4 regions of the Halofilum ochraceum genome follow, and region 2 is predicted to be linked to each of the others. Evidence: riboswitches for the same ligand, from Rfam matches in the RefSeq annotation. Region 2 holds a riboswitch; each other region holds the start of a gene.
The links. A riboswitch is a leader RNA that binds a small molecule or an ion and turns the genes downstream of it on or off. The one in region 2 is predicted to bind cobalamin.

Region 1: another riboswitch for cobalamin. It lies ahead of A0W70_RS01860 (TonB-dependent receptor domain-containing protein); the one in region 2 lies ahead of A0W70_RS03495 (hypothetical protein).
Region 3: another riboswitch for cobalamin. It lies ahead of A0W70_RS11360 (glycine cleavage T C-terminal barrel domain-containing protein); the one in region 2 lies ahead of A0W70_RS03495 (hypothetical protein).
Region 4: another riboswitch for cobalamin. It lies ahead of A0W70_RS01875 (cobaltochelatase subunit CobN); the one in region 2 lies ahead of A0W70_RS03495 (hypothetical protein).

The regions. Positions count from the first base shown of each region.
Region 1 covers NZ_LVEG02000001.1:399,781-407,788, reverse strand. The annotation lists gene A0W70_RS01875 (cobaltochelatase subunit CobN) at 1-163, shown strand, start outside; gene A0W70_RS01870 (MotA/TolQ/ExbB proton channel family protein) at 570-1,034, shown strand; gene A0W70_RS01865 (hypothetical protein) at 1,021-1,326, shown strand; cobalamin riboswitch at 1,534-1,760, shown strand; gene A0W70_RS01860 (TonB-dependent receptor domain-containing protein) at 1,874-3,721, shown strand; gene A0W70_RS01855 (energy transducer TonB) at 3,726-4,733, shown strand; gene cobO (cob(I)yrinic acid a,c-diamide adenosyltransferase) at 4,847-5,455, shown strand; gene bluB (5,6-dimethylbenzimidazole synthase) at 5,469-6,122, shown strand; gene A0W70_RS01840 (ferredoxin--NADP reductase) at 6,318-7,097, shown strand; gene A0W70_RS01835 (phospholipase A) at 7,389-8,008, opposite strand, start outside.
Region 2 covers NZ_LVEG02000002.1:35,771-43,778, forward strand. The annotation lists gene A0W70_RS03485 (M24 family metallopeptidase) at 1-809, opposite strand, end outside; gene A0W70_RS03490 (NnrU family protein) at 1,056-1,634, shown strand; cobalamin riboswitch at 1,688-1,833, shown strand; gene A0W70_RS03495 (hypothetical protein) at 1,976-2,374, shown strand; gene A0W70_RS03500 (YceH family protein) at 2,561-3,244, shown strand; gene A0W70_RS03505 (nuclear transport factor 2 family protein) at 3,524-3,952, shown strand; gene A0W70_RS03510 (MFS transporter) at 4,003-5,181, opposite strand; gene A0W70_RS03515 (M28 family peptidase) at 5,480-6,343, shown strand; gene A0W70_RS03520 (DUF4412 domain-containing protein) at 6,449-7,231, opposite strand; gene A0W70_RS03525 (glutaredoxin family protein) at 7,356-7,709, opposite strand; gene A0W70_RS03530 (sodium:calcium antiporter) at 7,970-8,008, shown strand, end outside.
Region 3 covers NZ_LVEG02000011.1:56,596-64,603, forward strand. The annotation lists gene A0W70_RS11345 (DesA family fatty acid desaturase) at 1-1,077, shown strand, start outside; gene A0W70_RS11350 (glycosyltransferase family 4 protein) at 1,411-2,451, opposite strand; gene A0W70_RS11355 (UDP-2,3-diacylglucosamine diphosphatase) at 2,448-3,326, opposite strand; cobalamin riboswitch at 3,474-3,670, shown strand; gene A0W70_RS11360 (glycine cleavage T C-terminal barrel domain-containing protein) at 3,888-5,207, shown strand; gene rpmG (50S ribosomal protein L33) at 5,696-5,851, opposite strand; gene rpmB (50S ribosomal protein L28) at 5,862-6,098, opposite strand; gene folB (dihydroneopterin aldolase) at 6,323-6,679, shown strand; gene folK (2-amino-4-hydroxy-6-hydroxymethyldihydropteridine diphosphokinase) at 6,663-7,202, shown strand; gene A0W70_RS11385 (GNAT family N-acetyltransferase) at 7,218-7,685, opposite strand; gene A0W70_RS11390 (pteridine reductase) at 7,682-8,008, opposite strand, start outside.
Region 4 covers NZ_LVEG02000001.1:409,476-417,483, reverse strand. The annotation lists gene gyrA (DNA gyrase subunit A) at 1-226, opposite strand, end outside; gene A0W70_RS01895 (mechanosensitive ion channel family protein) at 456-1,292, opposite strand; gene A0W70_RS01890 (GNAT family N-acetyltransferase) at 1,425-2,984, opposite strand; gene A0W70_RS01885 (FecCD family ABC transporter permease) at 3,402-4,382, shown strand; gene A0W70_RS01880 (ABC transporter ATP-binding protein) at 4,379-5,146, shown strand; cobalamin riboswitch at 5,238-5,441, shown strand; gene A0W70_RS01875 (cobaltochelatase subunit CobN) at 5,527-8,008, shown strand, end outside.

The sequences.
Region 1 (8,008 bases), on a different contig from region 2:
ACAGAAACAACCGCCGCAGGAAGTCCAGGAAAAGCAGCCGCAGCAGCGCGACACCCAGGCCGACCAGCCCTGGGACTGGACCGTACTCAGCGCCGCTCTCATCGGCCTCCTGTTCCTCACTGGCGGACTGGCGGCCGGGCTCAGGGGCGGGACGGTTCGCTGACATCAGGACTGCTTTAAGAACCACGAATGAACACGAATGAACACGAATGGGCTCCTGGGATAGCTGCTGTTTCGGGAGCTTCGCTGATCCTCCTCGGAGCACGATCGGATATCGGAACCACAGATGGACACAGATAAAAGGACGTCGATCTAATGAGCAACTGGATCGGAACTGGCAAATCAGCACTCATCCACTCCTATCGCCACAATTCCGGTTTTGACTTTTATCTGTGTCCATCTGTGTCTATCCGTGGTTCTTCATTCGCATCTCCGCTTCCGCGCGGCCACAGCGAAGCTCCCGAGTGATCGACTCACCCAGGAGCCCATTCGTGTTCATTCGTGTTCATTCGTGGTTCCAGAATTTTTAAGCCCTTATAGCCCTTGATTAACCGAACCGGGAGAACCCCATGTTCGACTCCGCTTTGATTCCGCTGGCGCACGAGTTCGTGCGCTGGTTGCTTGTACCCACGATCGGCCTGCTGCTGGCGCTGGTCGCGCTGGCGTTGTGGGAGGTCGGCCAGGTGATCGGCGAGCGCCTTGCCGGACTGCGGCGGCTGCGTGAGCGCGGCAGCCTGGATGCGGTCGAGGCCTACGGGCGCCGACGGATCGAACGGGCCGACGTGCTGGCGCGAGTCGCGCCGATGCTCGGGCTGATGGGAACGCTGATCCCGCTCGGCCCGGGCATCGCCGCACTCTCCCGCGGCGAGTTCGAGATCCTGGCGCGCGCCGTCAGCGTCGCCTTCGACACCACCGTGATCGGCCTCGCCGTGGGCATTGTCGGCTTCATCATCGGCCGGCTCCGGCGGCGCTGGTACGACCGGGTCATGGGCGAGATCGAAGCGGCCAATGGAGACCACCATGCGGCGGCGTGACTGGCGCCGTTCCCGCTTTGATGATCCGGACGACGAGCCGCTCGGCCCGCTGTCCAATCTGGTCGATATCATGCTGGTGTTCGCCTGCGGCCTGATCGCCGCCCTCGCCGCGCAGCAGGCATCCGAATCGCGCAGCGGTGGCCGCGAGATCAGCGAGGGGCGGGAACTGCCCGACGTGCCCGAGGGGGTCGGTGAGGCGGGCAGCGGCTACGAGGCGGTCGGTCAGGTCTACCGCGATCCGGAGACCGGCAAGATGGTCCTCATCGACGAAAACCGAAGAGATCGACCGTAGGCGCGTCTTCGCCGAAGGCGAATGCGCGCAGCCAGTTCCATACCGGGCATCCGTGGCCAGCGACCGCGCGCGTCGGCTTCGCCAAAACGCGCCTACGCGGCCCGTCGCGTGAATCCGGCCTCGATTCCCGACGCCATTCTCCCCGTGCCGCACACGGAACAACGGCCGTCGCCCGCATCGGTTGAGTCGCGGGTGAACAACGCGTAATGTGAACGTTCTGTTTCAGGTGTTTCGGCGCGCAGCCGCGCGACGGATGAAACGGGAAGCCGGTGCGTGAACGTTTTCGACGCTCACAAGTCCGGCGCTGCCCCCGCAACGGTAGGCGAGTTGCGGTTCGATCACACGCCACTGGGTTGCTGACCCGGGAAGGCATCGAACCGCGGGCCAACGGCCCACTCGCGAGCCCGGAGACCGGCCTGGAACAGTACGCAGGATGGCGCGGGGGGCGTCATGCGCGTGCCGCCGTCCCGGTCGCACCGTTTCGTTCTCCCGTTCCATCCGTCCCTCGAATCAAGAGGCGCGGGTGAGCGCCTGGAGAACAATCCCGATGTATCGACATTGCCTGATCGGCGGCATCGCCGCCGCGTTTTCGGCCGTTTCCGTATCCGCACTGGCCGCCGACACGATCGCACCCGTCACCGTGACCGCAACCCGCTCGGCGGAGAGCGCCAATGAGTCGCTTTCATCCGTCACGGTGGTCGACCGTGAGGAGATCGAGCGCAGTCAGACCTCCAGCATGGGCGAACTGCTCAGCCGTCAACCGGGCGTGGAATTCACCCGCAACGGCGGCCGTGGCACCAACTCGAGCATTTTCCTCCGGGGCACCGAGAGCGACCATGTGCTGGTACTCGTCGATGGTGTCGAGGTCGGGTCGGCAACGACCGGTACGGCCTCCTTCGAGGACCTGCCGCTCGCCAACGTCGAACGCATCGAAATCGTGCGCGGCCCGCGCTCGAGCCTCTACGGCTCCCGCGCCATCGGTGGCGTGATCCAGATTTTCACCCGTGAAGGCGAAGGCGGTCATGCCACGGTCGGCGCCGGCACCCACGACCGCAGGCAGGGTTCCGCCGGTTACGGCAGCAAGAGCGACGGCACGAGCTTCAGTGTCAATGTCTCCGCGGAAGAGACCGACGGGATCGACGCCAGACAAAACAATTATGTACGCAATGGTCAAACCTGTGGATCGGCTTTCGTGTCCAATTGCAATGAACCTGACGATGACGGTTACGAAAACCAGAGCGTGAACGCCCGTATCAGTCAGGACATCGGCGAGGCGGTTACGGTCTCGGGCCGAATCCTTGCCACCGATTCGGAGGTCGAGTACGACGGCAGCTCCCAGAACCGAACCGAGAGCCAACAGCGTATATACAGCGGCCGGGTCGATGCGCGTCTCACCGGCAACTGGAATACCCGCGTCCAGTTGAGCCGTTCGACCGACGAGAGCGACAACTTCCTCAACCGTCAGCCCGCCAACACGTTCGATACCATCCGCGATTCGTTCGGCTGGCAGAACGAAATCACGCTCGGGACTTCCCAGATCGTGACGCTGGGCCTCGACGCCGAATCCGTGGAGGTCGACAGTAATCTCACATTCGCCGAGGACGAGCGCGATGTCACGGGCGTCTATGCACAACACCAGTGGACCGGGCACGCCTGGAGCAGCGAAGTCAGCCTCCGGGGGGAGGACTACGACAACTTCGACGATCCGGCCACCGGCAGCCTCGCCCTCGGGTACCGGTTCAGCGACTCGGTTCAGGCATTCGCCTCCTACGGCACCGCATTCCGTGCACCGACGTTCAACGAACTCTACTTTCCCGGGTTCGGGAACGACGATCTGGAGCCCGAAGAATCCCGCACGATCGAAGCGGGCCTCCGCGGCCGCTACCAGGCGATGCGCTGGCAGGCCACGGCCTACAGGACGGAAATCGATGAACTCATCGATACGGTATTCTCCGGTGGCCAGTTTGCCCCCGAGAACGTCGACGAAGCGCGTATCCAGGGGCTCGAGTTCACGGTCACAGCGACGACCGATGAGTGGGACGGCAACGTGAGCCTGGATCTCAAGGACGCGGAGAACACGGAAACGGGGCAGGAGCTTTCCCGACGCGCCGAGATCGGCCTCAAGGGCGGCCTCACCCGCGACTTCGGCGAGTGGTCCATCGGAACCGATGTGGCGTTCCAGGGTGACCGCTTCGACGATGCCGCCAACACGGTGCCGCTCGACGCGTACGCCCTGATCGATCTGCGTGCGAGCTGGGATTTCGCGCGCGACTGGAGCGCCCGGGTGAAGATCGCGAACGTCGGCGATACCGAGTACACGCTCGCCGATACCTACAACACGCTCGGGCGCACCGCCCTGCTCGAGGTCGCCTGGCGCCCCGGCTCAGCGGACTGATGCCATGCCCGCCGGCGTCACGCGCATCCTGCCTTTCGCGGCCATCTCGGCGGTCCTGCACGCGGCCGTCCTGATGAATGCGCCCGATCGGCTGGAGATCGCGGTGACACCCGGCGGCGATACGGGCCCGGTTGCCGTCCGGCTGGTCCCGTCCGGCGCGACCCGACCCGACCCGGCAGCGCAATCAGGCGTTGCCGGGGCCATTCCGGAACCGGTCCGCGATCGGAGCCGGCAACCGCAAGCGGCCAGGCGCGTGGACGAAGCCACGCCGGACGGGGCATCGAAACCGTCGGTACAGGAGGTCGTGGAACCGGATCATGTACAGGCGTCATTGGCTGAGCGGAGTACGGGCGAAGCGGCCCCGAAACCCTCCGGACAACAAAGAGCCAATACCGGCGCGGCCCAGGAGGCCGAGCAACGCAACCAATCCCGGTCGGCGCCGGCCGCGGAAGAGAAGCCCGTCAAAGCAACAGCGGACGAGAAGACCCGGACAAACGACGCTCCCGATACCCCACAAGCATCCGACGCCTCTGAAACGGTCGCCAGGTCCGATCAGTCGAAGCCGACCGAAAAGGACACAGCGGGCGCGACCGGTGCTGAGACCCGCCAGGCCCAGGCAACCAATCAAACCGCTGGCGCGGAGAGCGGCGAAGCACCGGAGCGAGATCAAAAGGCCGACACGCAATCCGGCGCGGAGGGTGCGAATGACCGTGCCCAGCTCGCGACTCGCGCCCGGCAGCAGGTGGAGATTCACTTCCGCGACCGCTTTCGCTACCCGCGGATCGCACGCCAGCGCGGCTGGGAAGGCCGCGTCGTTCTCACGTTCCGGCTCCAGCCCGATGGCCGGATCACGGATGTGGAAGTGGCCGAGAGTTCCGGGCGCTCGATCCTCGACGAAAACGCCCGCCAGACCCTGATCCATATCCAGCGTGTGCCGGAAATCGCCGACCGGCTGCGGGGGGAACCGCTGGAACTCGAGGTGCCGGTCACGTACCGTCTGCAACCCGCCTGATTGAACCGCGGCATCGTAGCCCGGATGAAGTGAAACGGAATCCGGGGACGCCTTCAGAAACACGGTCCGGATTCCGCTGCGCTTCATCCGGGCTACCCGACAGGAGTACGGCAATGGCCGAGCATGAGGAAACCGACGCGGAATACCGCGCACGGATGGAAAAGAAAAAGGCGGCCGTGGACGAGAAGGTCGCGCAGGCGAAGGAGAACCGTGGCATCTTCATCGTGCTCACCGGCGACGGCAAGGGGAAGTCTTCCTCGGCCTTCGGCACCCTCACCCGCGCCATCGGCCACGGCTTCAGGGGCGGCGTCGTCCAGTTCATCAAGGGCACCTGGGACTCCGGCGATCACCGCTTCTTCGGCGAGCACCCGTCCGTCGAATACCACGTGATGGGAACCGGCTTTACCTGGGAGACCCGCGACCGCGAGAAGGACCGGCAGGCCGCCGTGGCCGCGTGGGAGCACGCCGAGAAGCTGCTCGAGGACGAGCACCTGAAGCTGATCGTGCTCGACGAGCTGACCTATGTGATCAAGTACGGCCATATCCCGGTCGAACGCGTGGTCGAAGCACTGCAGTTCCGTCCACGGCACCAGACCGTCATCGTGACCGGCCGCAATGCGCAGGACGAACTGATCGAACTCGCCGACACCGTGAGTGAGGTGCGCAAGGTCAAACACGCCTTCGAACAGGGCATCAAGGCGCAGCCCGGTGTCGAATTCTGAATCCTCGCCGGCGATGCCGGAGCAGCGCTATAGCCAGCCGGAGATCGATGCGCTGTACCGCGTCATCGCCGAACGTCGCGATATGCGTCACTTCCGGCCGGATCCGGTCGAACCGGCGACGCTGACGCGGCTGCTCCAGGCGGCCCATCTCGGACCGAGCGTCGGGTACATGCAGCCCTGGCGTTTCATCCGGATCACCTCCACCGCACTGCGGAACGAACTGCACGCGCTGGTGGAGGGGGAACGCGAACGCACGGCGGATGCGCTTGGCGAAAGACGGAACGAATTCATGCGGCTCAAGGTCGAAGGCATGCGCGATTGCGGCGAACTGCTCGTCGTCGCACTCTGCGACGGTCGCGAACGCCACGTATTCGGTCGCCGGACGATGCCGGAGATGGACCTGGCCTCGGCGGCCTGCGCCATCCAGAACCTGTGGCTGGCCGCACGTGCGGAAGGCCTGGGGATGGGCTGGGTCTCGCTGTTCGATCCGAGCGCCGTGGCTGAGCTGCTCGCGATGCCGCCCGGGGCGAAGCCGATCGCGATCCTGTGCCTCGGTCATGTGGACGGGTTCTACGACCGCCCCATGCTGGAGCGCGAGGACTGGGCCCAGCGGATCCCGCTGGATAACCTCGTCGGCGAGGACGGCTGGCCGAAGGCCGGCGACTGATCCGGATCAACGCCGGGGCGGCGGTCTGTTGTAAAATCGGCGGCCGCTGTGCCGGGACGACCGGGCCGGCAACCAAACGTACATCCAGAGCGGGTTCGCGCCCGACTCCGCAATCCAGCAGACAGACACACGGACTACACCGCTTCCGGTCTATCGCCGATGACCGGAGCAATGTAGCGGAGGCCTAGACGAGCAATGGCAGCGAATTACGCAGCGGAAACCGTCACCAGCGTATATCACTGGAACGACAAGCTGTTCAGCTTCCGCACCACACGCGACCCCGGTTTCCGGTTCCGCAACGGCGAATTCGTCATGCTGGGCCTCGAGGGCGAGCGCAAACCGGTCGTCCGGGCCTACAGCATCGCCAGCACGAACTACGAAGAGGAACTCGAATTCCTCAGCATCAAGGTGCCGGACGGGCAGTTGACCTCGCGCCTGCAGCGCGTGCAGCCGGGCGATCAGGTTCTCGTCAGCCGCAAGCCGACCGGCACGCTCGTCCTCGACGACCTGCGCCCGGGGCGGCGTCTGTTCCTGATCGCGACGGGTACCGGGCTCGCACCGTTCCTCAGCCTGATCAAGGATTTCGATACCTACGAGCAGTTCGACGAGGTGATCCTGTTCCACGGTGTCCGTCACGTGAGTGAGCTCGCCTATCGCGAATACATCACCGAAACGCTCCCGAACGACGAGATCTTCGGCGAGATGGTGCGCGGACAGCTGCGCTACTACCCCACCGTGACGCGCGAGGAATTCCCCCATCGCGGCCGGGTGACCGACCTCATCCGCAGCGGCCGGCTGTTCGAGGACCTCGGTATCGACCCGCTGGATCCGGCCACCGACCGGGCAATGGTCTGCGGCAATCCGGCCATGCTCAGCGACACCTGCAGCCTGCTCGATGCCAACGGCATGAGCATCAGCCCACGCCGCGGCGAGCAGGGGGATTATGTGATTGAGCGGGCGTTTGTGGAGCGGTAGAGAAAGGACTTAGGGTCAAAGGCCAAGGGCCAAGGGCCAAGGGCCAAGGAGTACAGGCTCGGCTGGACGCCGGCGATACGCAACAGGTCGAGGCGGATTCCATCGGCAACGTTCGATGCTGTCGCGAGCGGGTCGCTCGACATGTTGGGTTTCCTTCGTCAACCCAACCTACGTGCTATGCGCACCGGAGCGCTTGTTCCACTGCGCACATTCGAATAGCGCTCAACCGAGCCGATCGAATACGCGCATCCAATACGCCCTTGGCCCTCGTCCCTCGTCCCTCGTCCCTCATCAATTCAGCAATGCAAACCCGATCCCGATTCGCGTTCGGTTCTCACGGAACGTCTCCAGACTCTCCCCGTAACCGCTGAACAACTGCAGATACCAGTAGCCGCTACCCGCGCCGGTCGGCCAGGCGTAGTCCAGGCGCAGCGCCCCGTGGTGGTCCGAGAACGAGTACCGGCTGGTCGCGGACAGCCGCTCCCCGTCTTCGAACGTGTACTCGAGCTGCAGCTGGTGATGGCCATAGTAGTCGACGATATCGGGGTTATCGTCGCCATCCGGATCGTCCTGCGTCGACGGATCGCCTTCCGGTACCCGCGACCAAAGCTTGAGGGACCCCTTCCACGCCTGCTGATCAAACCATGCGCGCAGGTAGGTCCGATCCCAGCTCCGCGACTCGGGCAGGTCCTCGCCGTTGGACTCGTGCTCGTAGCCGATGTCGAGCCCGAGCCAGTCCGGCCGCAGGCGCCCGGGTCGGAAGCGGTACCATACTTCCGGGTTGTAGTTGGTCTCGCGGAACGGACGTGAGTTCTCGTCATCCAGCCAGCGCAGATAGGCCGTCTGGGTATAGGCCACGTAGACCGGTGTCTGCGCCACCTGATACTGAAAACTCAGCTGGAACTTGAACT
Region 2 (8,008 bases):
TCATCGGTCACCTCGCCGACGAAGAATTCGCGGTCGAATCCCAGCCGGTACTGCTTGAAGCGGACGAGGTTGCAGCAGCACAGGTAGACCGGGTCGCCGACCTGCAGTTCGCGCACGGTGGCGCGGCGGTGAACCATGGAGGTGTCCGGGCCGCTCTGAAGGATGGGCAGGCCGTGAATGGTCGGCGACACGAAGGCCTCATGACCGCGCCCGGTCAGGAATCCCGCGGCCGCGCGCGTCCCCGCGGTCAGGGCGGCCTGGGCGATCTCGTGTTCCGGTACGCCCGGCGCCAGGGCAGCGCGCACGGCCCCCATCATCGCGGTCGCGACCTCACCGGCCCGGCGCATGATCGCGATCTCCTTGTCTGACTTGATCATGCGCATCTGCCCGATCATCGGTCCGAGATCGGCGATGCGGGCGCAGTCGAAGCGTTCGTCGATGACCAGTTCGACTTCGGGGGGCGTACGCCAGGGCTCCCAGCTCAGCCGGGCGGAAGGCCGGTGGCCGTGCAACAGTTCCCGCAGCACGTTCTCCCAGCGGTTCTCGCCGCCATCCTCCCAGCCGCGCACATCCTCGACCCACGTCATGGCCGCGACCATCTCGGATTCCATCAGCGGCGTGATGACCGTGGGGGCACCGTCGCGCGGGACCAGCATCAGTGTCGGGCGGCCGTACTCGACGCCCAGGTAGCCCCAGAAGCCGCCGAAGTAGGCGATGGTGTCTTCATCCGCCAGTATGGCGAGATCGATACCCTGCTCGCCCATGCGTTGTTGCAGCAAGGCGGTGTGGTGGCGGGTCAGTTCAAGCATGGAGGCCACCTCCGAACGAATCTCCCGGAGTCTACTACGCGTGAAACGGCTTATGCCTCAGAAAACCCGCTGAAGCGGACCGGGTCGTGCTGCCGGTTATTTTTCGGCCCGGATCGCCGCGCAAGTGCACCGCGTCCATCTCCCCACCAGCTTCGAGCCCCATAGCGATGTACTGCTGTACCATGACACCGCCGGGTCGGCGGGTGACGCCATGGCCCGGCACCGGGAGTCGCGGGAGAGGCGAGTATGCTCGAATTCGTTGTCGGGATCGTCCTGTTCTTTGGTATTCACTCGATCGCGATCGTGGTGCCGGATTGGCGCAACGACATGGTGCGACGCATGGGTGCGGTGCCGTGGAAGGCGATCTACGGTCTGATCTCCATCGTCGGAATTGTGCTGCTGATCAAGGGCTACGGCGATCTCCGCTGGGCCTCGACCGCGCTGTATTCGCCGCCCGGCTGGCTGCGCCACGCAGGCATGCTTTTGCTCCTCCCGGTGTTCCCGCTGCTGCTGGCCACCTACTTGCCGGGGCGAATCAGCGCGCGCGCGAAACACCCCATGCTGCTGGCGGTAAAGATCTGGGCGCTTGCGCACCTGCTGATGAACGGTCGGGCAGTGGACCTCGCGCTTTTCGGAGCGTTCCTTGCCTGGGCGGTGGCGGATCGTATCGCCGCCAAGCGGCGCTCATCGCGGCCGGCGTCAGCGCCGGCCCTGCCTGCGACGGCGGTCAATGACGCGGTGGTGGTCGTGGGCGGCCTCGCGATCTACGTCGCGTTCGTGCTCTGGCTGCATACCTGGCTGATTGGCGTGCCGGTGGTCGCCTGACGCGCTGGGTGGGGGCTGACCGGTCCAGTGCTTTACGCTTGGGTGCTTCCGCTATATATTGAGACCGTCCTGACCGCGCGCCCAGGATATGGGCCGCACGAGGGGAACACCGGTGAGAATCCGGGGCTGTCGCGCAACGGTATGACGGGGATGCAGTCCTCCGTCGAGCCCGAATACCTCGCAGGATCGGCCCGCCTCTGGCGGGGCCGCCCGGAACCTTCGCGTCAAAGGTCCGAGGCCGAGATGCACGCAGGATTCGCCCTCACCGGGCATCACGAATCCCTTCTCCCGTCCTCGCAACGCGTTGGTTCCTCCTTGAGCCGGTTCGATCTGGAGGAGCCATGTCCGAATTCCCGCACACCCGCACGCAATCCGTAACCGATGGCCAGGCGGCGCTGCGGGCCGCTGGTGTGTCCGTGATGCCCGCGTCGACGCCTGCCGGCGACCGTCCCGTCGGCTTCGATGCCGTCGAATCAGGCGATGATCCTGTGACCGACTGGCTGCTGCAGCGCGAAGACCTCGATACGGTCGAATTCAGCGTACTGTTCGCCATCCACAAGCTGCGTGCCAGGCCTCGCACGGCCGGCTGGATCGGGCACGCCGATCTGCGCCGATGCACCGGCCTCGCTCCCGAGGCCCTCGGGCGTGCGCTGACGGTATTGCGTCACCGCGGCCTTATCTGGATGGCCCCGCACCCCGTGAAGACGGGCTGCGCGCGCTATCTCCTTCTCGTGAATTGAAGCGCAGCGGGTGTGGGTCCGGGACTGCAGGGCACGCTTGCTTTGCCGCGCGCTCGCCGAAGCGCGGGGAGTTGTTCACCGCCGAGGGGCATAGGCCAGACGGCCCCCTTCAAGGCGGACGGTGAGCGGCAGGCGATCGAGCGTATACTGACGCAGTTCGGCGGCACGAAAACGGGGGCGGCATTGATGGAACGGGATCTCACTGCGGTCGAAATCCGCGTCCTGGGGTGTCTGCTGGAGAAGGAGGCGACCACGCCGGACCAGTATCCCCTGTCGATCAATGGCCTGGTCACCGCCGCGAACCAGAAGAGCAATCGCGATCCGGTCCTGGCACTCCCCGAGGCCGACGTGCGCGAGGCCGTGACCGGGCTGACCCGACGCGGCCTTGTGCGTCAGCCGTCGTCGTATGGTGGGCGGGTGAGCAAGTTCGAGCATCGTCTCGGGCGCGGCCCGGGCAGCGCCCTGAATGCGCCGCCGGAGCAGCTCGCGGTGCTCGCGCTGTTGTTCCTGCGCGGGCCGCAGACGCCGGGCGAACTGCGCAGCCGTGCGCAGCGTATGGTCACGGTCGAGGGCATTGATGCCGTTGAGTCGACGCTGCAGACCCTGGCGGCGCGCGAAGAAGGCGCGCTGGTGGAGTGCCTGCCGCGCGAGCCAGGCAAGCGCGAAGCGCGCTGGACGCACCGCTTCGGTAGTGATCATGCGGAACCGGCCCCGGAGGCAGCGACCGCTGCCGGCGTCAACGCTGGAGACGATGCGCCGGTGAGGGGCGCGGACCAGGGCGATCTGGAACAGCGCGTCGCCCGGCTCGAGCGCGTCGTCGCCGACCTGTACGACCGCCTCGGCGACGATGGATCCCCGGGATCCGGTTAAAGAACTCCCGGTGTCTGTTGCCGCGCTACGCCGGGATCGTACGTCGACCGCGCACACCCGGTCGCTCCCCTCACTGTCGCCCTGTCGGCGCTCGCGGTGTGGTTTTTTTCCTTTCGTGCCGCCTGATGGGCGGGTCGAGTCAGCGTTCTCCCTGGGTGCCCGTTGCGCGAGTGCAGCCGATAAGCCCGTCCAATGTGGACACTGGCAGACTATACTTGATCGCATGAATGCCGCGGCCGAGACGTGCAAGGCGTCGGTCAGCGATCAAGGGAGCGTTTGATGTCCGCCACCGCACTGACTTCCCGCGAAATCGTCGAGCGCTATATCGACGCGGTCGCCCGGTTCGATTACGCGACCGCCCGCGCCTGCCTCGCCGACGAGGACTTCACGTACGCGGGTCCGATCAGCACGTTCCACTCGGCCGACGCCCTCGTGCAATATCTCCAGCTCGTTACGCCGATCGTGCAGCGGATCGAGATCCAGAAGGGGTTCGAGGCCGGAGAAGACGTCGCCCATTTCCTGGTGGTCGGTACCCAGCTGTCCGAGAAGCTTGCCGTCCACGTCGCCCAGTGGGCGCACGTGCGCGATGGCCGCATCGACCGGCTTGAACTCGTGTTCGATGCGCACTGGTACCGCTCCCTTTTTCCCGGCGAGGAGGACCAGGCGCCCCGCCCGATCACGCACATTCAGGGGCACTGGCAGGGCTGACTCGCGTGCTCCAGGTGGCGCGGCCGGGTGACGTGAAAAACGGGCCTGGGCTACTCGGGTACCGGGTTCCTGGCGAGAAGCGGCCGCCCCGCAAGCAGGCCGACCATGGGGCCCAACGCCAGTGGGACGAGCAGCCAGGCCGGCGGTGCGACATGCTGCAGCCATTCGAGCAGGCTCAGACTCGCGATGGTGATCGCGAAGCCGATGGAGTTCACCAGCGTGAGTGCCGAGCCGACCACCGCGCGGGGCGCGAAATAAGCGGTCAGCGCCGAGAACTGCGGCGAGTCCCCCACGACGGCCACGCCCCACACGAGCAGGAACGCGACAAAGATGGGCGTGGGCGCGTACAGCAACAGCGGCGAGACCAGGCAGCATGTGGTCGACAGGCCGAGCTGGCCGAGCGCGACGCGACCGCCGCCCAGCCTGCGCACCAGCAGACCGCCACCGGCGCAGCCGAGAAAACCGGCGGCGATCACCGCGAAGGCCGTCCCCGACAGCGTGCCACCGGTCATGCCGTGGGCGCCGATCCAGACGGGCACGAATGCCCAAAAGGCGTAGAGTTCCCACATGTGACCGAAATAGCCCAGCGCCGAGGCACGGAAATAACGCTGTCGGAAGGCATCGAGGACGCCGCTGAAGCGAACCGGCGCGCCGCGCGCCAGGTTGGGGCCCTCCGGTACAAGGCGCACGAGCAGCCCGCCGGCCAACGCGGCCAGCGAGGCGCCGGCGATCACCAGGCGCCAGTCCCACGAGGCACCGAGGGCGCGCAGCAGATGGGGCGATGCGGTGCCAAGGACGAGCGCACCGACCAGGAAGCCCAGTGCCCGCCCCAGGCCGCCGCTGTACCATCCGGCGGCAATCTTCATCCCGACCGGGTACACGCCCGCAAGCGAGAAACCGACCACGAAGCGCGCGGCCAGGACCAGCGTGAAATCACCCGGGGCGATGAGCACCGCCGCGTTCGCCGCGGAGCCGGTGGCGGCCGCCGCGAGGAACACGTTGCTCGGGTGGAAACGGTCGGCGATACCACCGATCGCGAACACGAGCGTGCCGATAATGAAACCGAGCTGGACGGCGGTGGTCACCAGCCCCTCGCCGCCGTCCATGTCCCACAGGATCTGCAGCGACTCGATCACGGCATTCGCCGCGAACCAGGTCGACGTCGCGAGCAGCTGGCCGACCACGATGGCCGGGAGTATCCATCGCCGCCTTCGCGTTATCTCTGGCATGTCAGTCTCCCCGGCGCCCTGCGGTCGGCCCACCTGGAAAGTCCCGAATATGCTCGCCGGTCAGGGAAGTCCGGGGCCGCTTTCCATGGCGCTTCGAGGCATTTCGGGTCCCGTAGTTCCAGGGAACGGTAAACGTGGATCCCGGCGACCGTAACCGGATGCCTGCTGCGGGGTATGTAATCCCTCGCCGCGATCCGGCAATCGTATCGACATTTGTCGCCGCGTGACTGACTTCCATGCGTCGCGCGTCCCTGCAAGGATTGGGTGCGCCGGACCATTGTCCGGGGACGGAGGGCCGATGACGCAGCGGGAGGCGACGAGTGCGGAGCTGCGGGCCGATGCAGGGTCGCTGTGCCGCGACATCGGCGAGCGCACGGTCCGCAGTGGCGGCCTGGCCGCGGCCGAGGCATTCCTGTTGCACGCGCTCCAGCCGGGTAATCTCACGGTGCAGCGGCAGGCGTACCGCGCATTCGGCGCGGAGGTCGCCAACCTGGTCGTGGACATTGGCCCGTCGGGGGCCGCGCCGTTGATCGTCGGTGCGCACTACGACACGGTACCGGGCACCGAGGGGGCCGACGACAACGGCAGCGCGGTCTGCGTGCTGCTGGCGCTTGCGCGACGGCTGGCGCAGCGGCCTCCGTCGGGGCCGGTGCGGCTGGTGGCGTTCACGCTCGAGGAGGCACCGGCGTTCGCGACCGGTAATCAGGGCAGCCGGGTGTTCGTGCGTGAGATGGAGCGGGCCGGCGAGCGTCCCCGGGGTGCGATCGTGCTCGAGATGGTCGGCTACACGGCGCCCGAGCAGGCCTACCCCGGCCCGTTGCGTCTGGCCGGTTATCCGTCGAGGGGCGATTTCATCGGCATCGTGAGTAATCGACGCTCGCGCCGCCTGCTACAGGAAACGGCGAGCGGCTTCCGCCGTAATCCCGCGCTGCCCGTGGAGACCCTCACGGTGCCCCTCGACGGCGCGATCCTGCCGGCGGTGCGGCTGAGCGATCACGCCTCGTTCTGGGATGTGCGCTGGCCGGCGGTCATGGTCACGGACACGGCTTTTTTCCGGAACCCGCACTACCACTTGCCCAGCGATCGGATCGAAACCCTGGACTTCGACTTCATGGCGCGGCTGGTGGACAGCCTCGAGTGCGCGGTGAGAGTGCCGGGGTGATGGAGGATTCGCCCGGGGAGCCCGGGCGACCGGACGTTCATACGGAATCCGCCTGGAGCCCCCGGGCGTCACCCCATCGCATCCAGCAAGAATGCGGTCGCGGGGTCAGTTGCCCTGGAGCATGATGTCCTGTTTCTCGTAGCCGTTGGGCACCTGGAATGCCGCCGGATCCACGTTCCCGGTGCTCAGGTCGCTGAGATGCCAGGTGGTCCCGTCACTCGTGATGCGCACGGCGATACCCTCCAGGCCGGGCCCGCCAGGCATGCTCGCACCCAGGCCCTGCATGATGCTGCCGCTCAGTTCGCGCATGCCCTCGTTCATCTTCTCCATAGTCGCCGAGGCACTCGCCGGCATGCCCACTGCGGCGTTGTCGGCCAAGCAGATTTCCGAACTGCTGAACATGACCCCGACGCGGACTACTTCGCATTCGTAGCCATTGACGGTCTCCATCCTGCCGGTCCGTTCAACGCGGGTTTCCATGCCCTTTGAGAGGCCTTTTTGCCCCGCTCCGATACCGGCCTGAGTACCCTTGAGGATCTTCTCGCGCGCTTCCTTCGGCAAGCCGGCAATCTGGTCTTTCAGCGCCTCCATCGACTGCTTCCGTGCATCGGTCATCTGCTGCTGCATCTGTTGTCGCGCTTCCTCCGTAACCTCCGTGTAGGTTTTCTCCCCGTGATCGATCATCGTGAAGGTCTTCGTGGAGATGTCGTAGAGCATCGTCGCCTCTGCGGCACGGTTGTCCAGGCTTACCCCGTCATCGACGATGGAGTAGACCATTCCGGTTTCTCCATCCCGGGATTTGTAGGTGAGCGTCGTGTCGGCCAGCGCAGTGCCGGAGAGCGCAGCCACGCCGAGACCAGCGATCAATGTGATCAGACGGTGTTGCATTGTGGATCTCCCTTCACGGATGGGCGGAACGCCGCATGCATCAGGGGCAAAGATAGCCGTGAACCGGTGCCGATGCCAGTAATGGGAAATCCGGATTGAGCGCGGCGATCCGCTCGTCGCGTGTTCAGTCCGGTACCCCGAACTGCGCCTCCAGATAAGCGATGATGTCCGCCGACTCATAGAGCCAGCGAGTCCCCGCCGATTCATCGATGCGCAGACACGGCACCTGCTGGCGACCGCCGCCGGCGCCGAGTTCGGTGCGCGCTTCCGCGTCGGTGGTGATGTTGCGGCGCTGGATGGGGATATCGAGTCGGGCGAGGGCGATGAACACCCGCATGCAGAACGGGCACGTGGGCCGGTGGTACAGGGTCAGGTGTTGTGCCCTGCGCTCGACCTCGGCCTGCTGCTCCGGTGTTCGCACGGGGACGCCGGCGCGCTCGCGCAGTCCGTCGACCCTTTCTTTCAGTTGTTTGAGCATTACGGTCTTCCGGTCGTTGGTCGGGGCGCCTGCACCACCCTGAATTCTCGCATGGGTGGTTGATTGCGGGTTGAAGTCGGCCGTTGGCAAGCGGCTTCAGACGGGGGCGTGAGTTCCGACCGGTGTCCGGGCCCGGGGTTCCCGCGCGTGATTCCGGGCGTCGCCGTAATCGGGTGTTTCTGCCACCGCCGGTGCGTGCGCCCGCAGGCCTACGGTGACTTGCTATGCTTTTCCGGAACGCTGTCGGAGCGCGGCGCTGGATGATCGATCCCGTGGCTTTCACCCTACCCTGGGCAGTC
Region 3 (8,008 bases), on a different contig from region 2:
CGCTGCCAGGCTCATCGCTCGGTCGATCTGCACCCGGTCGTGTCCCATTTCTTCCGTTTCTGGCTGTGGCTGACCACGGGCATGCGGACCATCGAGTGGGTGGCGATCCACCGCAAGCATCACGCGCACACGGAGACCGAAGCGGATCCGCACAGCCCCCATCAGGCCGGTATCTGGAAAGTCCTGCTGGAAGGTGCCGAGCTGTATCGCGAAGAGGCGAAGGACCAGGAGACTCTGGAAAAGTACGGACACGGCACGCCCGACGACTGGATGGAGCGCAACGTATACGCGCGTTTCGAGATCGGCGGCATCGTACTGATGGGCCTGCTCGCGCTCACGCTGTTCGGCGTGCTCGGCATGACCGTCTGGGCGATCCAGATGATGTGGATTCCGCTCTGGGCGGCGGGCGTCATCAACGGGCTGGGTCATTACCTCGGTTACCGCAACTTCGAATCGGCCGACGGCTCCACTAACCTCTCGCCCCTCGGGCTCCTGATCGGCGGCGAGGAGATGCACAACAACCACCACGCGTTCCCGAGTTCGGCGAAGTTCTCGCAGCGCTGGTACGAGTTCGACGTCGGCTGGTTCTATCTGCGAATCCTGTCCGCACTCGGCTTGGCGAAGATCAAGCGGGTCGCGCCCAGCCCCACGGTCGATCCCGCCAAGACGACGGTCGATTTCGAGACCGTCAAAGCCGTCGTGATCGCGCGCATGCACGTCATGCGGACGTACGCCCGGAGCGTGACGCTGCCGGTCCTGAAGGCCGAACTCGAGCGCGTGGACGGCGGGACCCGTGCGCTGCTCAAACGCGCCAAGGGTGCCCTGATCCGTGACGAGTCACGGATGGACGCGCAGGCGAAGGCACGGCGTGACCGCGCGCTGCGCGCCAACGAGCGCCTGCACACGGTGTACGAATACCGCCGCCGTCTACAGGAGCTGTTCGCCTCGAAGCGCGTGACCCAGGAGCAGCTGGTTCAGTCGCTGCAGGCCTGGTGCGCGAGCGCCGAACAGACCGGCATCCAGGCGCTGGAGGACTTCGCCTCGCACCTGCGCGGCTATCGTCTCAAGACGGACTGATCCCCCGGATGGATGCGCTTTGGCGGATGGGAAGGAAAATCGGTTCTCGCCAAGACGCCAAGCGCACCAAGGGACGCAAAGAACCGCCACTGCGCAATACGGCAGCGAGTCTGTAGGAGCGAGCTTGCTCGCGATAGTGCCCGCACGGCAGCTGACTGCAAAATTGATCATCGGTGACCATCGTGGTTTCAGCCGACTCATCTGAACCCTTGGGCGCACTGCGGGCACCATCGCGAGCAAGCTCGCTCCTACTGATTTGTCGATTCCTTTGCGTCCCTTGGCGCGCTTGGCGTCTTGGCGAGAACCGATGTTCGCTCGGCAGGATTCCAGCGTTCAGATGTCGGCAGGCGCACCCGTCACGCCGGGAGTAAGCGCGTCTTTGACCGGCACGGTGTGTTCGAGGAAGAACCGCGCCGTAGCCCGCCAGTCGTTCGCTCGTGCCTGGGCGATACAGTCCGCTTCATCGAGGTCGAGGCAGTTGCGCGCCGCGCGGGCCAGATCCTCGTCCAGGTAACCGGTAACGCGCTGCTGCACCACGTCGATCGGTCCGGTCACCGGGTAGGCGGCGACGGGGGTGCCACACGCCATCGCTTCCAGCATCACCACGCCATAGGTATCCGTGCGCGACGGAAAGACGAATACATCGGCACTGGCGAACCACGCCGCCAGATCACGGCCGTGGCAGTAGCCGGGGAATACCGCATCCGGCCAGGTGTTTTGCAGGCGCTCGCGGTCCGGACCGTCGCCAACGACCACCTTGGTGCCCGGGGTATCCATGGCGAGGAATGCCTCGATGTTTTTCTCGCGCGAGACGCGCCCCACGAACAGGTGAATTGGCCTCTTGAGATCCGTCTCGAACGCGGCGTCCGGGGAAAATACACGCGTATCGACACCGCGATTCCAGACGACCAGGTGGCCGAAACCGCGGCCAGAGAGTTCGCGCGCCATGCCCGCGGTGGGCACCAGCGTGGCCGCGGCGTCGCGGTGGAAGCGGCGCAGCAGCGCATATCCCCAGGAGAGGGGGATGAACGGCAGGCGCGCCTGGACGTATTCGGGGAAGCGGGTATGGAATGACGTCGTGTGCCGCCAGCCCCTGCGGCGCAGGTGGCGTATGGCCGCGTGGCCCAGCGGGCCCTCGGTGACGACATGCACGCGCTCCGGGGCGAATCGGTCGAGGCGGCGCCGCAACGCCCGGGTGCCGAGCGCGAGCCGGATCTCCGGGTAACCGGGGCAGGGAATCGTGCGGAAGTCGCCGGGCTCGATCACGTCGACGCTGTGGCCTTCGCCACGCAGCCATTCGATGACCGCGGCCAGCGTCGTGACCACACCGTTGACCTGCGGATACCACGCGTCGGTGATGATACTGAACCTCATCCGCTGACGGCCCCGGCGTCGTGCTCCGTCGCGTGGTCGACCTGCAGCCATTGGCGGACCTCGATACGGCCGTCGAAATGCTCGACCAGGGCCGTGCATGATTCCACCCAGTCACCGCAGTTGTGGTAGGTGATCCCCTGGACCTCCCGGATCTCGGCGTGATGGATGTGGCCGCAGACCACGCCCTCGAAGCCGCGCCGGCGGCAGTCCCAGGCGACCGCGTTCTCGAATTCGAAGATGAAGTTCACCGCGCCCTTCACCTTGTGCTTCACATGCGCGGACAACGACCAGTAGCCGTAACCGAAGCGCTCGCGGAAGCGGTTGAACCAGCGGTTGAGCACCAGCAGCAGGGCATAGCCCCGATCGCCGAGAAAGGCCAGCCAGCGATGTGCCTGCACGACGCCGTCGTATTGATCGCCGTGGATCACCAATAGGCGGCGGCCGTCAGCGGTTCGGTGCTCGACCTCGTCGCGTACCGAGATGTTGCCCAGTTCCAGGTCGGTGTACCGGCGCAGGAACTCGTCGTGGTTGCCCGTCACCACAATGACCCGGGCACCGCGTTTGGCCTTGGTCAGGACCCGGCGGATCACGTTGGTGTGCGACTGCGGCCAGTAGATCCGGGATTTCAGGCGCCATCCATCGACGATGTCCCCGACGAGGTACAGGGTTTCGCAGTCGTGCTGCTTGAGGAACGCGATCAGGGCGTCGGCACGGCAGCCCTTCGTGCCCAGATGGAGATCCGACAGCCAGATGGTGCGTACCCGCTCGCGGCCGCTGCCGGTGTTGTCAGCCGTTCCGGTCGATCGGGTTGATGCATCGACGGCATCCGGTTCCGAAAGGACTTCCCGCAGTACGGTGTCGGCGGTGCTGTTCATGGGACGCAGGGAAACAGCCGCCCTTGAAGCGTCGATGACACCGGCGTGAACTTTCGATGACAGTGCTGGTCGCACGGTTATGAGGCGATGTCGCAGGCGATAAATGCGGCGTCGTGCGTGGAACGCAGGCACGGGCGCCGGTCGGCGTACCGTTTGATTGTCGATGGTGCCCGCGTCAAGGCGCGGGAATAGGGAATCCGGAAGGCTATATGGCCCGGCCGGAGCTGCCCCCGCAACTGTATGCGGTGAGTTTCCCGTCTACGTGCCACTGGGATATCCCCGGGAAGGCGGACGGAAAGCGACGACCCGCGAGCCAGGAAACCTGCCATCGATCAGGGGTGCCCAGGCGGGTATCCGGCAGTGCAAGTCCGAGCGGGCGGGGTGTCCCGGCGGCGTCTGCGCAGCGTGCAATGGCAATCGGCTCGGCCGGCGGCGCAACGGGACTCCAGCCCGTTGATCCGGTAGACCGGTAGGTCCGTCATTCGCAACACTGCGCTGTTCGACCCTTCTCTCCCGCAGCCCGCATCCGGGTCACAGGCAACGGGCGAGGAGTCCTGCATCATGTCCAGTCAGTCCAACGTCAATTACCAGCATTCGATCGACCAGAGCGATCGCAATGTCCCGATCAACCTGCGCCAGACCGGCGATCCCGGTATCCGCATGCTGATCTCCAACCGCGTGCGCAAGTCCGCCTACTGGCACCTTTCCGTCGAGGCGGGTTGCTGGCGCGCGACGGTCTACAACCGCATGTATCACCCGCGTGGCTACGTCCGTCCGGAAGACGGCGGCGCCATGGTCGAGTACCGCGCGCTCGTCAACGACGTCACGCTCTGGAACGTCGCGGTGGAGCGTCCCATTCGCGTGAAAGGCCCCGATGCCGAGGCCTTCTGCAACTATGTCTGTACGCGGGATATGACCCGTGTGCCTTCGATGAAGGGGCGCTACGTCATCCTCTGCGACGAGGAGGGCCATGTCCTCAATGATCCGGTCATGCTCCGGCTCTCGCAGGACGAGTTCTGGTTCACGATCAGCGACTCCGATCTCGCGTATTGGTTCAAGGGCATCAACGTCGGCGCGCGCTACGACGTCACGATTGAGGAGATCGACGTCGCGCCGCTGCAGATCCAAGGCCCCAAGTCCGAGGACCTGATGGCCGATCTGGTCGGCGAGGGTGTGCGCGAAGTGCCGTATTACGGGCTCATGGCGGCACAGATCGACGGGGTGGACGTGATCATCTCGCAGACCGGGTTCTCCGGCGAGAAGGGGTATGAGGTCTACGCCTATGACTCCACGCTCAATGCCGAGGCGGTCTGGAACGCGATCCGCGCCGCCGGTGAGAAGCACAACCTGATGGTGATCGCGCCGGCCCATCATCGTCGGATCGCGGCCGGTATCCTGTCCTACGGCCAGGATCTCGATCACGAGACCAATCCCTTTCAGTGCAATCTCGGTCACATGGTGCCGAAGACCAAGGAGGCGGATTACATCGGCAAGCAGGCGCTGGAAGCCACGCGCGAGAAGGTGAATAACGGCAACCCGCCGTTCACGCACCAGCTCGTGGGGCTGAAGATCGAGGGCAAGCCGATCGAGGACTACGCACCGGATTTCTGGCTGGTCGGGCATGACGCCGACAGCGAGCCCTGCGGCTGGATCACCTCGCCCTGGTACTCGCCGGAGCTGAATACGAATATCGGGATGGCGTATGTTCCGGTCGAATCGGCGGCGCTGGGCACGGAGTTTGTCGCTTGGCTGCCCGAGGAGTACCAGCCGATGCCGGGGCATCCGGTCCCGGCGGTAGTCGCCGAGATGCCCTTCCGCGAGTCCGTGAACCCGAGCGCCCGCGAACGCGCCCGGGCCGAAGGCCGCGAATACGCCTATTGATGGGGTAAAACACCGGTGGCCGTCCGCTTGCGGGCGGCCACCGGCTTTTGTCGTTTGTCGGCTCAGTGCCAGTAGGGTTCTCGCCAAGGCGCTAAGGGCGCCAAGGGGCGCGAAGGAAATTCGGAGTCATGCGAAGAGAACCGTATCGGCCGTAGGTCGGACTTCCAGTCCGACAGATCGGAGGCTTCGGCGTGTCGGACTGGAAGTCCGACCTACACTCGCTTCACGGCTGCGTGCCCTTCGTTTCCGCCCGTTTGCGGACACGGAATCCGATTACTCGCCATTTCCCGCCACTGTCTTCCTTCGCGTACCTTGGCGCCCTTCGCGCCTTGGCGAGAACCCTTATCTGCACGGCGTCACCGATCCGAAGGTCGTTCGGTATTGCGACCGGGCCGCGGACCAGCGGTCGTGACACATATCCACAAAAAACCCGGCACAAGGCCGGGTTTTTTTGATCGCTGTCCGCGCAGGCGGACGGGAGGCGAAGCTTACTTGAGCTTCGTCTCCTTGTAGGTAACGTGCTTGCGAACCACCGGGTCGAACTTCTTGATCGACATCTTGTCCGGCATGTTCCGCTTGTTCTTGGTCGTCGTGTAGAAGTGGCCGGTCCCGGCGCTCGACACCAGTTTGATTTTTTCGCGCATGATGGCCTCCTCAGACCTTCTCGCCGCGGCTGCGCAGATCGGCCAGAACGGTATCGATACCCTTCTTGTCGATGATGCGCATGCCCTTCGGGGACAGACGGAGCGTCACGTAACGCTGCTCGCTCTCGACCCAGAAGCGATGCTTGTGCAGGTTCGGCAGGAACCGGCGCTTGGTCTTGATATTCGAATGGGACACATGGTGGCCGGTGATCGGCCGCTTGCCCGTAACCTGACAGACGCGGGACATCGGAAACTCCGTTCGGTCCGTTTGACGCGAAGCCGCGCAATATAGCCGATTGGCCGCCCTGCGACAAGGGGTAGCGCCATTTCGAATCCGGCTGAATCGGTGGCGGATGCGCGTTCGAACGGCATTCCGGATCGGCGGCCCGCGGGGTTGCCGGAATCGGCGCCCCAGGCTGGCCTGCAGCCCGTCCGGGGCAGTATAGTTACGCGCGCTGCGAAGGGGGGCACATGGGTACGGTATTCCTGCGCGACCTGCGGGTCGAGACCATCATCGGCATATTCGAGTGGGAGCGAACGACCCGCCAGGTCGTGAACATCGATCTCGAGATGGCCGCCGACATCGCGCGCGCCGCCGCGAGCGATTCGATCGAGGACGCGCTCGACTACAAGAGCATCTCCAAGCGGCTGATCGACTTCGTCAGTGCGAGTTCCTACCAGCTGGTCGAGACCCTCGCCGAGGAGATCGCGGGCATCGTGCGTGGGGAGTTCGGCGTGTCCTGGGTCAAGGTGACCGTCTCCAAACCGGGCGCGATCCGTGGCGCTCGGGATGTCGGCGTCGTCATCGAGCGTGGCGAGCGGGGCTGACCTGGTGATCGAGCGCGTCTACATCTCCGTCGGCACCAACGTGGACCGCGAGCGCAATCTGCCCGGTGGCCTGCGCGCCCTGCGCGAACGCTTCGGCCCGCTGGCGGTATCCACGATCTACGAGTGCCCGGCGGTGGGCTTCGAGGGCGAAGATTTCTACAACTGTGTCGCCGCGTTCGACAGCGATGAACCCGTGCTCGACGTCTACGCGGCGCTGCACGGCATCGAGGACGCGTTCGGGCGCGATCGCAGCCAGCCGAAATTCTCGCCGCGAACGCTCGATCTCGATCTGCTCCTGTTCGGTTCAAGGATCCTGCGCGAAGGCAAGCTGGTGCTGCCCCGCCCGGAGATCGACCGCGTCGCGTTTGTCCTCGCCCCGCTGGCGGAACTCGCCGGCGATCTGGAACATCCCGTCCATGGCGACCCACTGACGGCCCAATGGGCCCGTTTCGACGGCATCGGTGCCGATGACCTCCAGCCGGTCGCGCCTGACGGCCTGGTGCCGCCCGAGGTGGGCCGGTAGCGGCGGCCAGCCCCCTCAGAGGATGAGGCGCATCCGATAGCGCTCGATGACGACGCCGTCGCGCTCGACCCGTTCGACACCCGTCGATTCGAATCCACGCGCCTCGAAAAACGCCCTGGCCGCGCGGCTCGCCTCCGTGTACAGGCAAGTGGTACCGGCGCGCCGCGCACTCGCTTCGAGTTCATCGCAGATCGCGGACGCCCAGCCGTGCCGGCCGGAATCCGGGTCGGTGTAGAGCATCGCGATCCGGTCCTCGGGGTCCAGCTGACCGAAGGCGACCGGTGTCCGGTCGGCGCGTTCCGCCACCCGCGTGACGCCGCGGGCGAACCGAGCGCCGAATGCGGTTTCCTCGTCGGCGGCCGTGGCCCACGCGGCAAGGGCCTCGGGCCGGTAGATGCCCGCCGCCGTCGAGTGGATCGCGGCGCGGAACATCCGCGCGAGTGCCGGTGCGTCAACTGCCCGGTATGCGCGGATCCGGCTCACAGGCCGCGGCCGCCATCGACCGCGAGGATCTGGCCGGTTACGAAGGGCGCGTCGCCGACGAGGTAACGCAGGGCGGCGGCGATATCATCGGGATCGCCCTGGCGGGCGAGCGGGGTCGCCGCGAGCACGGCTGCGCGGGTCCCGGGATCGTCGCCCCCGGGGCCTTCCGGCCACAGGATGGACCCCGGCGCGATCGCGTTGACCCGGACCTCGGGGGCAAGGTCCCGCGCCAGTGTCCGCGTCAGCATGATCAGCCCCGCCTTCGCCGCGCAGTAGACGGGGTGGTCGGCCAGGGGCCGCTGACCATGGATATCGGCCATATT
Region 4 (8,008 bases), on a different contig from region 2:
TACCGATGACGTCACCAACGATACGGGCGGATTTCTTGTAGGCCTTGTTCCAGTCGACGCCCAGTTCGTGCATCGCGAAAAGCACGCGCCGGTGCACCGGCTTGAGGCCATCGCGTGCATCCGGGAGCGCGCGGCCGACGATCACGCTCATCGCGTAATCGAGGTACGACTGGCGCATCTCTTCTTCGAGATTGACCGGGAAGATCTCGCGGGCGAACTCGGTCATGGGCGGTTGCCATCCTCGATGCGGGCGGAAGCGATCAAACCGCGCATTCTAGCACGGGAATCGCTGTAGTCCCCGGCGCCGACGGCACGTACCAACCCCCGATCCGGTCGGGGGCCGGCGCACTCGACGCGCGGAGCGGGAACGGCCATGCGGGCGCTGCCCGGCCCCTCGACCGAGAGGCACGCGCCAGTCCGCACGACCGCACCGGGGCGCATGGGCGGCGCCCGCCTCAGGCGACTTCCCGGTGGTCGAAGTGATGCACGTCCCGCTGCGGGAACGGGATCGTGATACCGGCTTCGTCGAGCGCCTTCTTGGCGGCCTTGCGAAGCTCGAAACTGGCCGGCCAGAAGTCGTCGCCCGTGGTCCAGAAGCGCATCCCGAGGTTGACCGAGGAATCCGCGAGTTCGCGGACCAGCACCTGCGGTTCCGCCGGCTCCGACAGCACCCGCGGGTCGTTGCGGATCACGCCGAGCAGGATCTCCTGAGCCCGGTCGATATCGTCGCGGTAGGAGATGCCGACCACGATGTCGTGCCGCCGATTCGGGTTACGTGAGTAATTGAGGATCCGCCCGCCCCAGATGCCCGAATTCGGCACCGAGACATACAGGCCGTCGTAGGTCGTGAATTCCGTCGAAAACAGTCCGACCTCCTCCACCGTGCCCTCGTTGCCATTGGCGTTGACGTAATCGCCGATCCGGAACGGCCGCAGCACGAGCAGCATGACGCCGGCGGCAATGTTGGCGAGCGTCCCCTGCAGCGCGAGCCCGACGGCCAGACCGGCGGCGCCGAGGGCCGCGAGGATGGATGCCGTCTGCACGCCGAACCGGCCCAGCACCATGACCAGCAGCGTGATCAGGATGAAATAGCGCGTGACGCCGGCCACGACACTGATCAGGGTCCGGTCCATATCCTTGAAGCGGCCCAGACCGCGGCGGACGGCGCGATGCGCCCAACCGGCGATACTCCAGCCGACGATGATCAGGACCAGGGCGCTGATCACGTTGATGGACAGATCCGTAATAATCGGGCCGAATTCGGCCCAGAGTTGTTCAGGCGACGTATTCATTGCTTCGACTCCCTCAGCATGACCGGTTCAGTCCCGGTCCATCTCCGGCGGCGGGCCGGATCGATTCATTGACGGGGGCCGCCGGCACGCAACGCGGGCAGCCCTGGCGATTGTTGTCAGCGGCCAATAGCCTCAGCGACTCTTCCAGCGCACCGAATACAGATCGAAACGGCGGTCATTCAGGTTCTGCACCGTGCCCTGGTTCCGGGCCGTGGTCAGCGCTTCGAGCCGCAGGTCGGCGATCGCCACCATCTCGGTATTCGGGGTCGTATCAGCGGCGATCCCGTCACGATCGAAACCGAAATCGCAGGGCGTCAGGATACAGCTCTGGGCGTACTGGATATCCAGGTTCTCGACCCCGGGCAGGTTCCCGCAGTTGCCCGATACCACGACGTAAGACTGGTTTTCGACCGCCCGCGCCTGGCAGCAGTAGCGCACGCGCAGGAAGCTCTGGCGCTCATCGGTGCAGGAGGGCACGAACAGGATCTGCGCCCCCTGGTTGGTCAGATGGCGCGCCATCTCCGGGAATTCCGCGTCGTAGCAGATCATCACGCCGATCACGCCGCAGTCGGTCATGATGCTGGTCACCTCCGAGCCCCCGGAGATGTTCCACCAGTAGCGCTCATTGGGCGTCGGGTGGATCTTCGACTGCTCGTGAATCGCGCCGTCGCGGAGAAAAACATAGCAGATGTTCTGCGTATCACCGGAGGGCAGCTTGGTCGGATGCGAGCCGCCGATGATATTCACGTTGTAGCGCACCGCGAGGTGCGACATGAATTCCTTGAAGCGCTCGGTGTAGCCGGTCAGGTAATCGATCGACTCGGCCGGACCCAACGGGTGTTCTTCCAGCGACAGCAGCTGCAGCGTGAACATTTCGGGGAAGGTGACGAAATCCGCGCCGTAGTCGGCCACGACATCGACGAAGTACTCGATGTACTGCTGGAACTGCTCGAACGAGTTCACTCTGCGCAGTTCGTACTGGACCGTCGCGACCCGGACGGCATCCGGCAGGCGCCCGCTGCCTTCGCCCTGCTCCTGGTCGTCGGTCTGCGGCACCTGCGGATTGCGCCAGACGAGGTGGGCGGCATGGCCGAGCGACGCGGTGTCGTCGGGGAGGTAATCGTGCAGGATGCCGATGAACTCGAACCCGTTGCGCAGCTGGAAAGACAGGACCGGATCGCGGATCTTCTTGTTCTGCACCTGCTCGACGTATTCCTCGGGGGTACCGACGCGACGGCGCCGTTTCGCCAGCCCCGGCAGGCGCCCACCGAAGACCACGCCCTTGAGGCGCAGGTACTGACACAGCTTCTTCCGCTCGTTGTACAGGCGCTGACCGATCCGCAGATTGCGGAACTCCGGATCGATGAAGACCTCCATGCCGTACAGCCAGTCGCCTTTCGGGTCATGGCGGGAGGCAAAACCGTGCCCCGTGATCTCGTCCCACCGATGCGGCGCCAGCGCCAGTGCCTCACGGGTCAGGAAGGTGGCGCAGTAGCCGACGATCTGCCCTTCGTACTCGGCCACGAACTGCCCATCCGGGAAGCTCGTGACCTGTCCGCGGATCATCGCCGGCGAATAGGCCTCTTCCTCCGAGTAGACCTTGCCCGACAGGCGCGCGATCTCCGCGGCGTCGGCAGGGCGCGCGTTGCGGATAACCAGCGAGGGACGCTGCTCTTTCTTCGTGGCCGCCATCGGGATCCGGAGCCCATTTGTCGCAAAAGAGCGCGCATTGTAGCGAAGCGGGACCGGATTGTCGGCCATGCGCGCGCTTTCGGTCGCCCATGGAATGCCGATGGACGGATCCGGCGCTGGTCGTGTGGCGTCGCGGTGTCACGCTAAGCTTCCATGCAGTATTGTTCGGCCTCAGAGCCATTGCGCTGTTGGCTGGCAAGGCGCGGGAGCGAAAGCGTGCTGCCGGCACGTTGAGCGAGCGCAACGCCGTCAGCCGGCAGCGCAATGGCTCCCTACGGGCGCGTGCCCGGGCCGCCGTGCCGGCGTTACTCGTCGGTCATGTGGTGGCGCCACACTCCCTCCTCGTGCCTTGTCACGACGACCCGGGCACGCGCTGAGACCGGACAATACTGCATGGAAACTTAGTAAACCCGCGCCATGTCTGCCCGCTTGCTGCTACCGACCCTCGCCCTGCTGGCGCTCGCGAGCCTCGTATTCGCCCTTATGGCGGGCGCGGTCGAGGTCCCCGCGGCCGCCGTGTGGAGCGCGCTGACCGGCCCGCCGGAGGACACGGCCACACGGATCGTCGCCGAACTGCGGCTTCCCCGGGCCCTGTCTGCGTTCGTCGTCGGTGGCCTGCTGGCGCTCGCTGGCGCGCTCATGCAGGTGCTGCTGCGTAACCCGCTGGCCGACCCGTACGTACTCGGCATCTCCGGCGGTGCCGCCGTGGCCGCGCTGGCGACGATGATGGCCGGCTTCGGCGCATTCTGGGTATCGGTCGACGCCTTCGCCGGGGCGCTCGTATCCATGCTGCTGGTATTCGCGCTGGCCCACGGGCGCGGCGGCTGGACACCGACCCGGCTGCTGCTGACCGGCGTGGTGCTGGCCGCGGGCTGGGGCGCGCTGATCAGTTTCATGCTCGCGGTCAGCCCCGAGCGCGATCTGCGCGGCATGCTGTTCTGGCTGATGGGCGATCTCGCGCATGCCGGGGCCCCGATCTGGAGCGCGCTGGCCCTGGCCGCGGGGCTGCTCGCGGCCATGGCGCTCGCCCGACCACTCAACCTGATGGCGCGTGGGGACCTGCAGGCGCGGGCGCTCGGGGTCTCGGTGGGACCGCTGCGCCTCGGGATCTACTTCATCGGCTCACTGCTGACCGCCGCGGCCGTCACCGTCGGCGGCACCATCGGCTTCGTCGGCCTCATCATCCCGCACGCGGTGCGCCTGATCGCCGGCGCCGACCACCGAACGCTGCTGCCGGCGGCCGTGCTCGCCGGCGGGACCCTGCTGGTGTTCGCGGACGCGCTGGCACGCATCGTGATCGCCCCCCAGCAGTTGCCGGTGGGCGTGTTGACGGCAATGATCGGGGTCCCGGTGTTCCTGTTCCTCCTGCACCGCGGTCCGCGCCGAGGGTTGCCATGAGCCTGCTCGCTACCGAAGACCTCGCCATCGAGATCGGGGGCAAGCGCATCGGCGGCGAGCTCGATCTCGCGTTCAGGCCGGGCGAGAGCTGGGCGGTACTCGGCGCGAACGGCGCCGGCAAGACCACCCTGCTCCACACGCTCGCCGGGCTGCGACCGCCCACGGAAGGCCGCGTGCTGCTCGACGGGCAGATGCTCGCCGGCATGCGGCGCCGTGCCATCGCCAATCGACTGGGCATTCTGCTGCAGGCAAGCGAGGACCCGTTCCCGGCCACGGTACTGGAGACCGCCCTGATCGGGCGCCACCCGCACATCGGCCCGTGGCGCCAGGAAGGCCCGGAAGACTATCGGCGGGCCCGTGAGGCCCTCATGGAAGTGGAGATGGACGCACTGGCCGACCGCCCGATCGACACGCTCTCCGGCGGCGAACGGCGGCGGCTCGCCCTGGCGACCCTGCTCACCCAGGACCCGTCGGTCTATCTGCTGGACGAACCGAGCAACCACCTGGATCTGCATCACCAGATCCGGCTGCTGGGCCACCTGCGCGGCCGCGCCCAGCGCGACGGCGGGACACTCGTTATGGCCCTGCACGACGTCAATCTCGCGGCCCGCTTCTGCGATCACGTCGTGTTGATCTTCCACGACGGCCAGGTCCGCCACGGCCCGGCCCCGGAACTGCTCCAGCCAGGCCATCTGACCTGCCTCTACCACCACCCCATCGAGGCGGTCGAGGTAGCCGGTCACCGGGCGTTCGTGCCGACCTGAAGTACCCCGCTCCACCGGGCCGCCTCCCCCATCGACCGGGCCCCGGGCGGACCGGGGCCGGCGCTTGACCCCCGATCCGCGAGTGCGTAATTTCCGCCGATTCGTTCCAGGTGACCCGGCTTTCAGGCTCGGGTTGAAACGGGAAGCCGGTGAGAGTCCGGCACTGCCCCCGCAACGGTAAACGGGTGGGGTCGCCAGAAAAGCCACTGCGCACGGCGCGGGAAGGCGGCGACCTCGGGTACGCGACACGTGCCACCCCGTGAGTCCGGAGACCGGCCTGGGATACGTACGGAACCCGCGGCGGGCGGGGCACCGGCGGCCGGTACTTCTGCCCTCCGCCAGCCTCTCCGCCGTCTGTCATCCCCGGGGAGGCTCACCGAATGTCCCGTTATCCGTGCATGGCGGCGGTCGCCGCGCTGGCCATCCTGTTCCCACCGACCGCCAGCGCGGCCCAACTCGTCGGTATCGTCTCCGACCGCTCCGCCCCTGCCATGGCGGCGGCCGCAGAGGCGTTCGACGACGCGCATCCGGGGCACGAACTGGTGCTGCGCACACCGGAGCAGCTGGCCGAGCGCACCGATGCCGCCGTGGCGCAGCTCTGGGCCGACGCGGACGCCGTGCTGTTCGGAGCGGTCTTCGGTGAAGCCGCCCCGCGCTTCGTACGGCTGCTCGATTCCAACCCTCCTCCCGCCACGGCGACCGTTTTCGCGGTCTCGAGCGACCGGCGCCTGACCACCGCCAGCCGGATCGACGGCGAGCGCCCACTGGCCAGGCTCGACGCGGCAACCCTCGACAAACTTACGTCCCAGCCCGACGCCGACGAAACGCTGACCGAGCATTTCACGGCCCTCGCCGACCCCCATGAAAAACAGGCCCATTGGCTTCGCGGCCGGCATTACTGGCAGGCCCGCGGGCGCGACAACCTGCGCGCCCTGATCGGCTGGCTGCTGGCCCCGCACACCGAAGGCATCGACCCGGCCGCACCGGGCGATCGCCCCGCCGTACGCTGGCTGCACGACGGCGACATGGTCGATCCGGATACCGCCGGATTCGATGACGAGGGTGGCGTCGTGGTCGTTCTGGACTACGACACCGGCGACCGCGTGGGCCATCGTGCGGTCCACGACACCCTCTGCGACAGAATTCGCGAGCGCGGCCTTCAGTGCGTATCGGTGCTCGCCCAGTGGGGTGAGACCAGCGTCGAAGCGCTTGATGATCTGCGCGAGCATCTCACCCCCGCACCGCTGGCCGGAATCGTGACGATTCAGGATTTTGTCGTGGGCGGCGGCGAGGGTCGCGAACAGGCGGTCGAGGCATTCCGCGATCTCGATGTACCCGTCCTCAAGGCCGTGCGCCTGACGGAGCGCACCGAGGCACAATGGCGCCTGTCGCCGGAGGGGCTCCCGTTCGAGAGCGTGCACTACCGGGTGGCCATGCCCGAGGTCCAGGGCCAGAGCCAGCCCAGCGTCATCGCTGCTGCGGAACCACCACGGATCGACGAACTGACCGGCGTGCGCCTGCGACTGGTTCACCCCATCGCCACCGAAATCGAAGCGGTCGCCGAGCGGCTGGACAACTGGCGCTCGCTCCGCACGACCGACAATGCCGACAAAAAACTGGGTGTGGTCTTCTATAACCACCCACCGGGGCGCCACAACATCGGCGCCGACAACCTCGACGTGGTCGATTCCCTGTACGACCTGCTGCATGAATTGAAGGACCGGGGCTATACCGTCGGTGAGCTGCCCGGCTCTCCCGAGGCCCTGCTCGATATGCTGCAGGAACGCGCCGTCAATCTGCCGGAGAATCGCAAGGCGCTCGATGCGATGAGCGAACGCGTACACACGGTGCCCGGAGATGAGTACCAGCAATGGTTCCGGACACTCCCCGAGGCCGTACAGCGCGAAATGACCGGCGGCCCGCTGGCACGGCTGATCCCGGAGGTCCGTGCCGCGCTCAACGCCGAGGCGATCGACATCGCGCGCGATCTGATCGAACGCACGCTTGGCGACACGGAGCACATGATCGAGGGCGTCGATCACGAGGCCAGGGAACGAGCGCTCGATCTGCTCGATCAGCTGCATGCCGCCTATGACGCCCTCGTCGACGGCAAGGACCGGCTCGACCGGATCGAGCGCCTCACCGCGGCGCTGCAGCGCACCGGCATCGAGGCGCTCGGCGGCTGGGGCGAGGCGCCCGGTTATGTCATGGCGCACGAAGGTGAACTGCTGCTGCCGGGGATCCGATTCGGCAATGTATTCGTCGGGCCGCAGCCTCCGCGGGGCTGGGAACTCGATGAAGAACTGCTGCACGCCAATACGACCTTCCCGCCACCGCATCAGTATCTGGCGTTCTACGAGTGGCTGCGCAACGATTTCAACGCGGACGCGCTGGTCCACTTCGGGCGCCACTCGACCTACGAGTTCCTGCCCGGCAACCGCGTCGGCATGCGGGCCGAGGACTATTCACGGCTCGCGCCGGGCAACCTGCCCGGCGTCTACCCCTATATCGTCGATGGCGTCGGAGAGGGCATCCAGGCAAAACGCCGCGGCCTCGCCGTCATCGTGGATCACCTGACACCGCCGCTGGCGACCACGCCACTCTACGATCGCCTGCTCGAACTCCGCCAGCTCGTCGAGAGCTACGAGTCCGCGGAGGGCGGCGAGCAGGACACACCGGCCCAGACACGGGCCCTCAAGGAAATCCGCCGCCTGATCGACGAGCTCGACATGAAGCAGGCACTGGCCAAGAGCATGCAGGATATCCTCGACAAGCGGGATATCGCTTTCGAGGACGTCGAGGGGCATCTGTTCGTGCACGAGGTCGGTCACTACCTGACCAAAATGCAGGAAGACTTCATGC